Streptosporangium sp. NBC_01755: one gene and its partner. The main gene of each other region encodes a partner of the protein of the gene in region 2 in a complex. Links are inferred from orthologs where the notes say so. Each region holds a gene or a part of one and is shown on either strand. Other genes may lie near its edges.

The links.
Region 1: the proteins of dnaB (region 2) and dnaG are in contact, whole or in part, in a crystal structure (PDB 2R6A), measured with the Geobacillus stearothermophilus proteins. The link is inferred for Streptosporangium sp. NBC_01755 from one-to-one orthologs. Residues at the interface, in WP_033016901.1 of Geobacillus stearothermophilus: Ser13, Glu15, Ala16, Gln18, Glu91, Leu92, Asp94, Ala95, Val96, Pro97, Thr98, Ala99, Ala100, Asn101, Tyr104, Tyr105, Ile108; in WP_049624496.1 of Geobacillus stearothermophilus: Lys456, Leu457, Leu458, Pro459, Ala460, Asn463, Ala464, Leu467, Leu535, Leu536, Ile537, Ala538, Gln544, Glu545, Asp548, Tyr549, His552.

Annotation. Positions count from the first base shown.
Region 1 is NZ_CP109131.1:5,687,679-5,692,741, reverse strand. Bases 582-3,541 are described here. They hold dnaG (DNA primase), read right to left. Parts: upstream 3,007-3,541; coding sequence 1,156-3,006; downstream 582-1,155. Other genes in these bases: OG884_RS27195 (M23 family metallopeptidase), read left to right, coding at 3,265-3,541; rpoD (RNA polymerase sigma factor RpoD), read right to left, coding at 582-1,003. In the rest of the region: more of rpoD, read right to left, coding at 1-581; more of OG884_RS27195, read left to right, coding at 3,542-4,098; OG884_RS27190 (deoxyguanosinetriphosphate triphosphohydrolase), read right to left, coding at 4,125-5,063. UniProt on the Escherichia coli protein: RNA polymerase that catalyzes the synthesis of short RNA molecules used as primers for DNA polymerase during DNA replication.
Region 2 is NZ_CP109131.1:3,480,638-3,485,710, forward strand. What follows is about bases 1,054-4,023. They hold dnaB (replicative DNA helicase), read right to left. Parts: upstream 3,232-4,023; coding sequence 1,876-3,231; downstream 1,054-1,875. Other genes in these bases: OG884_RS16230 (hypothetical protein), read left to right, coding at 1,054-1,192; OG884_RS16235 (DUF5335 family protein), read right to left, coding at 1,251-1,616; OG884_RS16245 (MATE family efflux transporter), read left to right, coding at 3,570-4,023. Outside these bases: OG884_RS16220 (ABC transporter ATP-binding protein), read left to right, coding at 1-182; OG884_RS16225 (ABC transporter permease), read left to right, coding at 188-913; more of OG884_RS16230, read left to right, coding at 1,031-1,053; more of OG884_RS16245, read left to right, coding at 4,024-4,889; OG884_RS16250 (amino acid permease), read left to right, coding at 5,062-5,073. UniProt on the Escherichia coli protein: The main replicative DNA helicase, it participates in initiation and elongation during chromosome replication. Travels ahead of the DNA replisome, separating dsDNA into templates for DNA synthesis.

The DNA.
Region 1 (5,063 bases), 2.2 Mb from region 2 along the record:
GGCCGTCCGCGAGCCCGAAGCGCAGCTGGATGATGCGCTGTTCACGATCTGAGAGCGTCGCGAGGATGTCGTCGAGCTGGTCCTGCAACATGATGAAGGCCGCCGCCTCCATCGGGACCACCGCGTCCGCGTCCTCGATGAAGTCACCGAGGTCGGAGTCCTCCTCACCGATCGGCGACTGGAGCGAGACCGGCTCCTGGGCGATCCGCTGGATCTCGATCACCCTGTCGATCGGCAGGTCCATCTCCAGGGCGATCTCCTCGGGCGCCGGCTCGCGGCCGAGGTCCTGGTGAAGCTGACGCTGGACGCGCACCAGCTTGTTGATCGTCTCGACCATGTGCACCGGAATCCGAATGGTGCGCGCCTGGTCCGCGATGGCCCTGGTGATCGCCTGGCGAATCCACCAGGTGGCATATGTGGAGAACTTGTAGCCCTTGGTGTAGTCGAATTTCTCGACCGCCCGGATGAGCCCGAGGTTGCCCTCCTGGATGAGGTCCAGGAACAGCATCCCGCGTCCCACATATCTTTTGGCGATTGACACGACCAGCCGCAGATTGGCCTCGATCAGCCGCTGTTTGGCCCGTGTGCCCTGCCAGGCGAGCTCCTTGAACTCCGGGAAGACCAGACGCGAGACGACGCTGGTCAGCTTGTCCTCGGCGAACAGGCCCGCCTCGATGGACTTGGCGAGCTCCACCTCCTCCTCGGCCGTGAGCAGGGGCACACGGCCGATCTCCCGCAGGTAGATCCGGACGAGATCGCTGGTAGGAGCCCTTTTTCCGACATCCTCCTCATCGGACCGGGCGGGCTCCTCGTCGCTCTGGGGCTCAAGGACCTCCACTCCCTGCTCGGCGAGCATGCGAACGACGCGCTCAAGCGCGTCGGACGGCAGCTCGGACTTGTCGAGAGCGGCGGCCACGTCATCGACCGTGACGCTTCCGCGCTCTCTTCCCTTCGTGACGAGGTCGGCCACCTGGTCTACCGATGGCGGCCCACTTGGCAGCACCGATGCACCCACGGGAGACAGTCTGCTGTATTGGGTCCCCTAAATGGCAGACCTATTTTTGTCACCGAAGGTAAGGCCGCGATCATTATCGGATCGAGACCTTATTCGGGTTTGGTGGAATCGCCTCGCGGATATTAAAGCCAATTACGCGGTCAGCTCGCGGCGGCGCGTTCCCTCAGCACGCGCCGCTGCTGCTCGAGCGCGACCAATTCCGCGTACAACCGCTTGTAATCCTCCGGCGCCTCGACGGGATTGGTCCGCTCCATGCGTGATTTGAGCTGATCGAGCACCCGAGTGACGGTGATCAACTCAAGTGCCACCAGCAGTCCCGCCGCGTACCGTTCCTCACTTGTCAGGTCGGCGCGGATCTCCTCGACCGCGAAACGCGTCAGGAGTCCCCGCAGGGAGTCGTTCACGCCGCCCAGCAACCGGTCCACCCATTCCCGCCCGCCGGCTCCGGCCGCCGCCGTGCCGCCCGCGTCGGCGATGAGCTTGTAGAGGGCGAGATGTTCGGGAAGGGTGAACGCCTCCCCGCCCATCACGTCGAACTCCGGGCCGAGCAGCGCGGGACGTTGCACCGCCAGTTTGAGAATCTCGGCCTCGGTCCTGACCGTGGGGTCGGTCAGGTCGGCGATCTTCCTCGGCCTGGCCTTCTGGCGGGGACCCGGTTGTGCCCGCAGGGACACCTCCATGATCCGGTCCAGCACGAAGCCCTCGTCGTTGAAACCGAGCCAGCGGTCCAGGCTCACCGCGTACAGCTTGCGCAGTCCCTGGTCCTTGATCCGGGCCACGATGGGTGCCGCGGCGTCGAGCCCGGCGAGCCGCCCCTCGTTGGTGCTCGCGTCGTAGCGGGAGATCACGCTGCGAATGGCGAAGGCGAACAGCGGTTCCCTGCCGGCGATCAGGTCGCGTACGGCCGCATCGCCATGCCTGATGCGCAGGTCGCACGGGTCGAGCCCGTCCGCCTGCACCGCCACGAAGGTCTGGGTGGCGAACTTCTGCTCGTCGGCGAAGGCGCGCAGCGCCGCCTTCTGCCCGGCGGAATCGCCGTCGAAGGTGAAGACCACCTCGCCCTGGGAGCCCGTGTGGTCGAGCAGCAGCCGCCGGAGCACCTTGATGTGCTCCTCGCCGAACGCGGTGCCGCAGGTGGCCACCGCCGTCGGCACGCCCGACAGGTGACAGGCCATCACGTCGGTGTAGCCTTCGACGATCACGGCCTGGGAGCGCTTGGAGATCTCACGCTTGGCCAGGTCCACACCGTAGAGGACCTCACTCTTCTTATAGAGCGGGCTTTCTGGAGTGTTCAAGTATTTCGGCCCGTCTTCGGCGTCATTCAACTTCCGCGCGCCGAAACCAATGACATCACCGGTTATATCGCGAATAGGCCAGACCAGCCGTCCCCGGAAGCGGTCGATCGGACCGCGCCGCCCCTCCTTGGCCAGCCCTCCCTTGATCAGCTCCGCGCTGGTGAACCCCCTGGCCATCAGATGCCGCGAGAGCGCCTCCCACTCGGCCGGGGCGTACCCGACGCCGAAACGCTCGGCGTCGACCCTCTCGAACCCGCGCTCCGACAGGAACCTGCGCCCGATCGCGGCGTCGGGCGCGGCCAGCTTCGAGACGTAGAACTCGGCCGCCGCCCGATGGGCCTCGATCAGGCGGGTGCGCTCGCCCTGCTCGCGCCCCGGGACGTAGCCGCCCTGCTCGTAGCGGAGCTGGATGCCCGCCCGGACGGCCAGCCGCTCGACCGCCTCGCCGAACGACAGGTGCTCCAGACGCCGGACGAAGGTGATGACGTCACCTCCCTCGGCGCAGCCGAAGCAGTACCAGTAACCCCGGGTGGGGGTCACGTTGAACGACGGGCTCTTCTCCTCATGAAAGGGGCAGAGCCCCTTCAGGTTGCCGCCGCCCGCGTTGCGAAGCTGGATGTGCTCGCCCACGATGTCGGCGATCGGTGAGCGCTCCCGTACGAGCGCGATGTCCTCGTCACTGATCCGGCCTGCCACGCCGCGAGTCTAGTCCGGCCCCCTGACAGGTCGGAGCAGTCGGCCCGGTCCGCCTTCCGACACGTGGGAGCAGTCGGCCCGGTCCGCCTTCCGACACGTGGGAGCGGTGCCGCCGGGACGGGACGGACAGGAGGAACGATGACTTTCCCAAAGAGGTCGTGACCAACCATGACGTCGGTTACAAAGGTAAAGGTGGATTTTCGATAATGTACGCGGGTGGAGATCATGCGATCGGGGCAAAAGACACGATTGGCCGCTGTGACAGGTGCGGTGCTCGTTACCGGAGCCTGCGCGTCGCCAGGTGGGGTGGCGGGCATCGGCACGGTGACTCCGAGCTTCGAGGCCGCCGCCGGGGCGCCGGCCTCGGTCACCGCGACCATGCCCGAGGCGACGCCGACTCCCGCCCCGCAGACGGCGGTCGACCGTCCCAAGCCCGACCCCCCGGTGCAGATTCCGCCGCCGAAGGTTTCCGAACACACCTACGTCTTCCCGGTGAAGGACTGCTCGGTCGACTACCAGCGCAAGCTCCTGGTGCTGCCCAAGACCACGATCTGGGCGGCCAAGGGCTGTTCCTTCGTCTCACCGGTGGACGGCGTGGTCGACGAGGTCAACGTCAAGAACCGCTGGAAGCCCTCCACCGATCACGGTGCCGCCCGTGAGGGGCGCTTCGTCACGATCATCGGCGACGACGGCGTGCGCTACCTGGGCGGTCACCTGGACAAGGTCGCCCCGGAGATCAGGCCGGGGCTGCGCGTCAGCGCCGGCCGGCTCCTGGGCCAGATCGGCAACTCGGGCAATGCCCGCTCCATGGCCAGCAACCTCTATTTCGCGATCTCCTGGAAGACCGACCCCTCGCTGTGGTGGATCCGCCGGGGCATGGTCAAGCCGTGGAACTACCTGGACGCCTGGTCGAAGGGCAACCCCACGTTCTCCCCGGCCGACGAGATGCGGGCCGTGATGAAACGGACCGGGGCGGCTCCCAGGTGCGTCACCCTCTGCGCGTCGAAGCCGGCGCCGACGAAGAAGCCCTCCAAAAAGCCGGAGAAGCCGCCGGAGCCGGAGCCGGAGCAGGTCACGCTGGGCGGTGGCTGAGCGCGACGGCGACCGCCCTCAGGAGGTCAGCGACCCGCCAGGTGTCGGTGCCAGGCGACCGCGGAGGTGTCGGTGAGCGAGGCGATCTGGTCGATGACCACGCGTAGTCGATCGGCGTCCCTCTCGGCCCTGGTGAAGGCGGGCCTGAACGCCGGTTCCAGGGTGCCGGGGGCGCCCAGCATGATCTGGTGGGCCAGATCGTGGATCAGCTCGCGCTGCCTGGCCTGGTTGGCGTTGTGCGCGTCGCTGGCCATCACGTAGTGGGCGGTGACCCCCTTCAGCAGCGCGCACTCCAGCCGGGTGGCTCTGGGCACGATCAGGTCGGCACTGTAGCGCCCGGCAGCCGGGCCGTACGCCTCGCGGGTGGCCACCTCGGCGGACCTGCAGAAGTGGCCGATCAGCGAGCTGGTGAGCCCCTTGATCGCGGCGAGGTCGGTGAGCGAGCGGTCGAAGTGGCGGGGCCAGAGCGGCTGGGTGATCAGGCGTCCGAAGAGATCCTCCAGCTCGCCGGGCTCGACGTCGGGGGCGTACCACTCGCGGGTGGTCGCGCAGACCTCGCGGCGCTCCGCCGGGTCGCGCATCGCCTCCAGCACCACGTTGCCGGAGTGCAGGGCGTCTTCCAGGTCGTGCACGGAGTAGGCGACGTCGTCGGCCCAGTCCATGATCTGGGCTTCGAAGCTGACCCGCCCCTCGGGCGCGCCCTCCCTGATCCACTCGAAGACCGGCAGGTCATCGTCGTAGACGCAGTACTTGGCACTTCTTTCCCTGGTCCACGGATACTTGACCGCCGCGTCCAGGGAGGCGCGGGTGAGGTTGAGGCCGGCGCTACGGCCGTCCTCGGTGACCACCTTGGCCTCCAGCCGGGTCAGCAGACGCAGGCTCTGCGCGTTGCCCTCGAAGCCGCCGCACCCGGCGGCGAGTTCGTTGAGCGCCGTCTCCCCGTTGTGACCGAACGGCGGGTGGCC
Region 2 (5,073 bases):
CCGAGGTCACCGGGGTGAACCGCAGCGGCGGACAGGTCGCGGTCACCGGTACCGGCAACCTGCTGCTCGCGATCACGACCGCCCTGGCCGCCGCCGACGTCGTACCCGCCGACCTGCGTGTGGAGCAGGCAACCCTCGACGACGCCTTCCTGCGCCTCACCGGAAAGAAGATCTCCTCGTGAACAAGATGATCCCGACAGAGGCCAAACTCTTCCTTCGGGACCCCGGCGGCCCGATCTTCGCGGTGCTGCTGCCCCTGGTGCTGCTGCTCGTGCTGGGCAGCATCCCCGGCCTCCAAGAGGCGACCCCCGACCTGGGCGGGGAGCGGATGATCGACACTCAGCTCCCGAGCATGATGGTGATCCTGTCCGTGGTGACCATGGCGCTGACCGTCCTGCCGGGAACGCTGGTGGGCTACCGGGAGAGCGGCGTGCTGCGCCGGTTGTCCACCACCCCGGTCAGCCCGGTCCGGCTGCTGGTCGCCCAGGTGGTGAACAACCTCGCGGTGGCGATCGTCGCCACGGTCCTCCTCATCGGCCTCGGCTATCTCGTTCTCGGCTCGATCCCGCCCAGAAGCCCGCTGGTCTTCGCCGGGGTGTTCGTGCTCGGCACGGCTTCGATATTCGGCCTGGGGCTGCTGATCTCCGCCGTGGCACCCAGCGCGAAGTCCGCGCCGGGCATCGGCTCGCTGCTGATGTTCCCGCTGCTGTTCATGGCCGGGATGTGGATTCCCCGCGAACTGATGCCGGACCTGGTGCGGCGGATCGGCGACTTCCTGCCGATGGCCCCGTTCGCCGACGCACTCCGCGCCGCGTGGGCGGGGCACGCGCCGCAGCCGCTGCACCTGCTGGTGATGGCGGTGACCGTGCTGGCCACAGGTGGACTGGCCGCGTGGTTGTTCCGCTGGGAGTAGCGGCCCGGGGCCTGATCCGCGTACGCCCGCACAGTCCGCCGTGGTTCGTCCCTTGCGAGGGGCAGGGACGAGCCACGGCTTCTTTCCGTCTCCCTCCCCGGGAGGAGTTCGACGTACGTGGTCGCCGTCATCGTCGACCACGCCCACACCGCGGCGAGCACCACCTTCGCCGGACGACCGCTCTCGACGGACGCGGCTCTGGCGGAGATCGACGCCGCGATCGCACGGGTCGGCGCGGACGGCCGGATCCCGCAGGTTTCTTGCCGGCACCGCGAGTAGTTCTCCGAAAACGGGCAGAAGGTGAAACGGTTGTCTCCCGGGCGTAGGGAGGGCGTGGCTACGCTGAGGAGACCGAGGTCAGGTAGAGGGTCACGATCGTCTGACCCCCATCGGCGTCGAAGACGTCGAACACTCGCATCGTGCCCTGCTGCATGGTGTCGGTCAGGATCCTCTGCGGGTGGTCGACGGTATGGCGCAGCACCACCGGATAGCGCCCGTCACGGCCCCCCACCCCGGCCGAGAACTGATCGTCCTTGGCGTCGTACTCCAGGTAGGCCAGCGGTAGTTTCTCGGCCTCCAGCAGATCCCCGAACTCCTTGCTCATCACCTCGATCGTCACCTCGGTGCCCTCGTAGTTGCGCGTCATGTTGTCGAAGAACTCATGCCACTCCTCACGCGTAAGTTCCGGCCGCTGCTGGTTCATGTCATGGTTCCCTCCCGGTCGAAGCCCGTAGGCTGCGTCGGCCCCATTCTTAGCGATCCCGAGACCGCGCCACATCACCCGATCGAGTAGGAATCCCCCTGTCGGGGCAGCAGGATCCCGAACGCCATACGGCCGGGCAGGGCAAGCGGCCGGGGGACTGTACGGTTTTCGGCGCCGGCTCACTTTCGGTGGTGACCGAGCGTGGTCACAGGTTATGAAGACGCGCTTGAGACGAATTAGCCGGCCAGAAGGGTGCCGACTAGTGGGGGGCCATGTCGACGAAGCGACTGTAGTGGCCCTGGAACGCCACGGTGACCGTGGCGGTGGGGCCGTTACGGTGCTTGGCCACGATCAGGTCGGCCTCGCCCGCCCTGGGCGACTCGCGCTCGTAGGCGTCCTCCCGGTGCAGCAGGATGACCATGTCGGCATCTTGCTCGATGCTTCCGGATTCGCGGAGGTCGCTAACCATGGGCCTTTTGTCGGTTCGCTGCTCGGGACCGCGGTTGAGCTGGGAGATCGCGATCACCGGCACCTCCAGCTCCTTGGCGAGGAGCTTGATGGCCCGGGAGATTTCCGAGACCTCGTTCTGGCGGCTCTCGGTCTTCTTCGGCGAGGACATCAACTGCAGGTAGTCGATGATGACGAACCGCAGGTCGTTGCGTTGCTTGAGACGGCGGCACTTGGCCCTGATCTCCATCATCGACATGTTGGGCGAGTCGTCGATGAACAGTGGCGCCTCGGCCACCTCGCCCATCCGCCGGGCCAGCTTGGCCCAGTCGTCGTCGGTCATCGTGCCCGAGCGCATGGCCTGCAGCGACACCCGCGCCTCGGCCGACAGCAGGCGCATAGTGATCTCGTTACGCGACATTTCCAGCGAGAACACCACGGTCGTCATGCCATGCTTGATAGCGGCGGATCTGGCGAAATCCAGCCCCAAAGTCGACTTGCCGATGGCCGGGCGGGCAGCCACGACGATCATCTGGCCGGGGTGCAGGCCGTTGGTGAGGGAGTCGAGGTCCTGGAAACCGGTGGGGACACCGACCATCTGACCACTTCGGCCGCCGATGGCCTCCAACTCGTCGAGGGCACCCGGCATGATGTCGGCCAGGGGGATGTAGTCCTCGGAGGTGCGGCGCTCGGTGACCTTGTAGATCTCCGCCTGGGCACGGTCGACGAGGTCGTCTACCTCCTCGTCCTGCCCGCCGTAGCCGTAGGAGACGATACGGGTGCCTGCCTCGATCAGGCGGCGGAGGATGGCCTGCTCCCGGACGATCCTCGCGTAGTAACCGGCGTTGGCCGCGGTCGGCACGACGGCGGTCAGCGTGTGAAGGTAGGCTCCGCCACCGACCCGGGCGACCTCGCCTCGCTTCTGCAGCTCGTCGAAGATGGTGACGGCGTCGGCGGGGTCACCGCGGCCGTAGAGGTCGGTGATGATGTCGTAGATGATCTGGTGGGCGGGCCGGTAGAAGTCGTCGGATCGCAGGATCTCGACCACGTCGGCGATGGCGTCCTTGGACAGCAGCATGCCGCCCAGGACGGACTGCTCGGCCTCGATGTTGTTCGGCGGGGTGCGCTCGAAACCTGGCTCGAAGACCGGTGGCTCCGCGATGCTCACCACACACCCCCTCTTTCGAACACAGTTACGCTATCTCTATTTTTAGCCGACCGGTGTGACAGTTTCGCGGCTCCGCGCCCCGACTGGCAACGCGGGCTGTCGACAGAGGTGTGGATAAGCTGTGCACTTCTTCCCCAGAGGTGTGGGCAGCCTGGGGACAGTCCTGTGGATAACTGTTGTCCACAGCTGTGGATACCTTTCTGACCAGGGGAAACGTAATCCACTGCCTGTGGAGAAAAGAAAGTTGGGGCGACACGCCGGGAGTCGCCTTAGATGGTATGACCCGACCGGTTCATCCCGCTGAAGATCCGCTGAGAGGTAAGAGGCAAAATGGAGCTGTGACTCTTACCCGTCGACCCGGCCCATCCGGTCGCGACCACGACAGGCAGATCCTGCGGCTGGCACTGCCCTCGTTCGGTGCCCTGGTGGCCGAACCGCTCTTCCTGCTGACGGACACCGTCATCGTCAGCCGCCTGCCCGCCCCCGCGCTCGGCGCCCTGGGGGTGGCGAGCACGGTGCTGAGCTTCCTGGTGGGGATGTGCGTGTTCCTGGCCTATGGCACGACCGCGGCGGTGGCCCGGCAGATCGGGGCGGGCCAGACAGGGCGGGCACTGCGACAGGCGGTGGACGGCCTCTGGCTGGCCACCGGGGTGGGATTGGCGATCATCGTGGTCGTCTGGCCCCTGGCACCCTGGCTGGTTCACCTGATCGGTGCCGAGGGGGAGCTCGCCCGGCAGGCGGTGACCTACCTGCGGATCAGCCTGCTCGGCGTTCCCGCCATGCTGGTGGTGCTCGCGGGCACGGGCGTGCTGCGTGGCATGCAGGACACCGTGACTCCGCTGCTGGTGTCGGTGGGATCCTTCGCGCTGAACGCGGTGCTCAACGTCGCGTTCGTCCTGGGACTGGGCTGGGGGATCGCCGGCTCGGCCTGGGGTACGGTGCTGGCCCAGTCGCTCGCCGCCGTCGTCTATCTCGCCCTGATCTTCGTCCGTTACCGCGCGCCGTTCCGCCCGGACCCGGCGGGTGTACGGGCGGCGGGCGCGGCCGGGATCGCCCTGGTCATCCGCACGGCGTGCCTGCAGACGGTGCTGGCCGTATCCGCCACGGTGGCCACCCGCATGGGCGCGGACCAGATCGAGGCCTACACCGTCGCCATCAGGATCTGGATCCTGATGGCGTTCGCCCTGGACGCGATCGCGATCGCCGGACAGGCGATCACCGGTCGCGCCCTGGGCGCCGGCGACGTGGCGGGGACCCGCGGGGCGACCTGGAGGATGGTGATCTGGGGAGCGGGCTCCGGCGTGCTGCTCGGCCTCGCCGTGGTGGTGGCCAGGCCGTTCGTACCCGCTCTGTTCGACGTGAGTCCGGTCGTCGCCACCGAACTGCTCGACCTGCTCTGGGTGGTCGCCGTCCTGCAGCCGATCGCCGGAGTGGTGTTCGTGCTGGACGGCGTGTTGATCGGCGCCGGCGACCGGCGCTACCTGGCCTGGGCGGGGGTGTTGACGACGATCGCCTACCTGCCCGCCGCGTTGCTGGTGGACCTCTGGGGCGGCGGCCTGGTGATGCTCTGGCTGGCGTTCGGGCTGTGGATGACCGCCCGGCTGATCACCCTTTCCGTGCGCGCGTACGGCACGGCGTGGCTGGTGGTCGGCAGCTGATCGGGCGGGTAATCCGGGCGTGACACTGTGGTGTCCACGACGTGACCGGATAGCCCTTGTCCCGCGTAACCCTCCTGCGGCACCGTGAAACGAGTCCGACAATAAGGATATTTAACCCACCACGATTGGCCAGGCCGTGCCCGAAGGTCCTCCCCCGTCGATCGTGCGCCGCATGCCTCCGAGC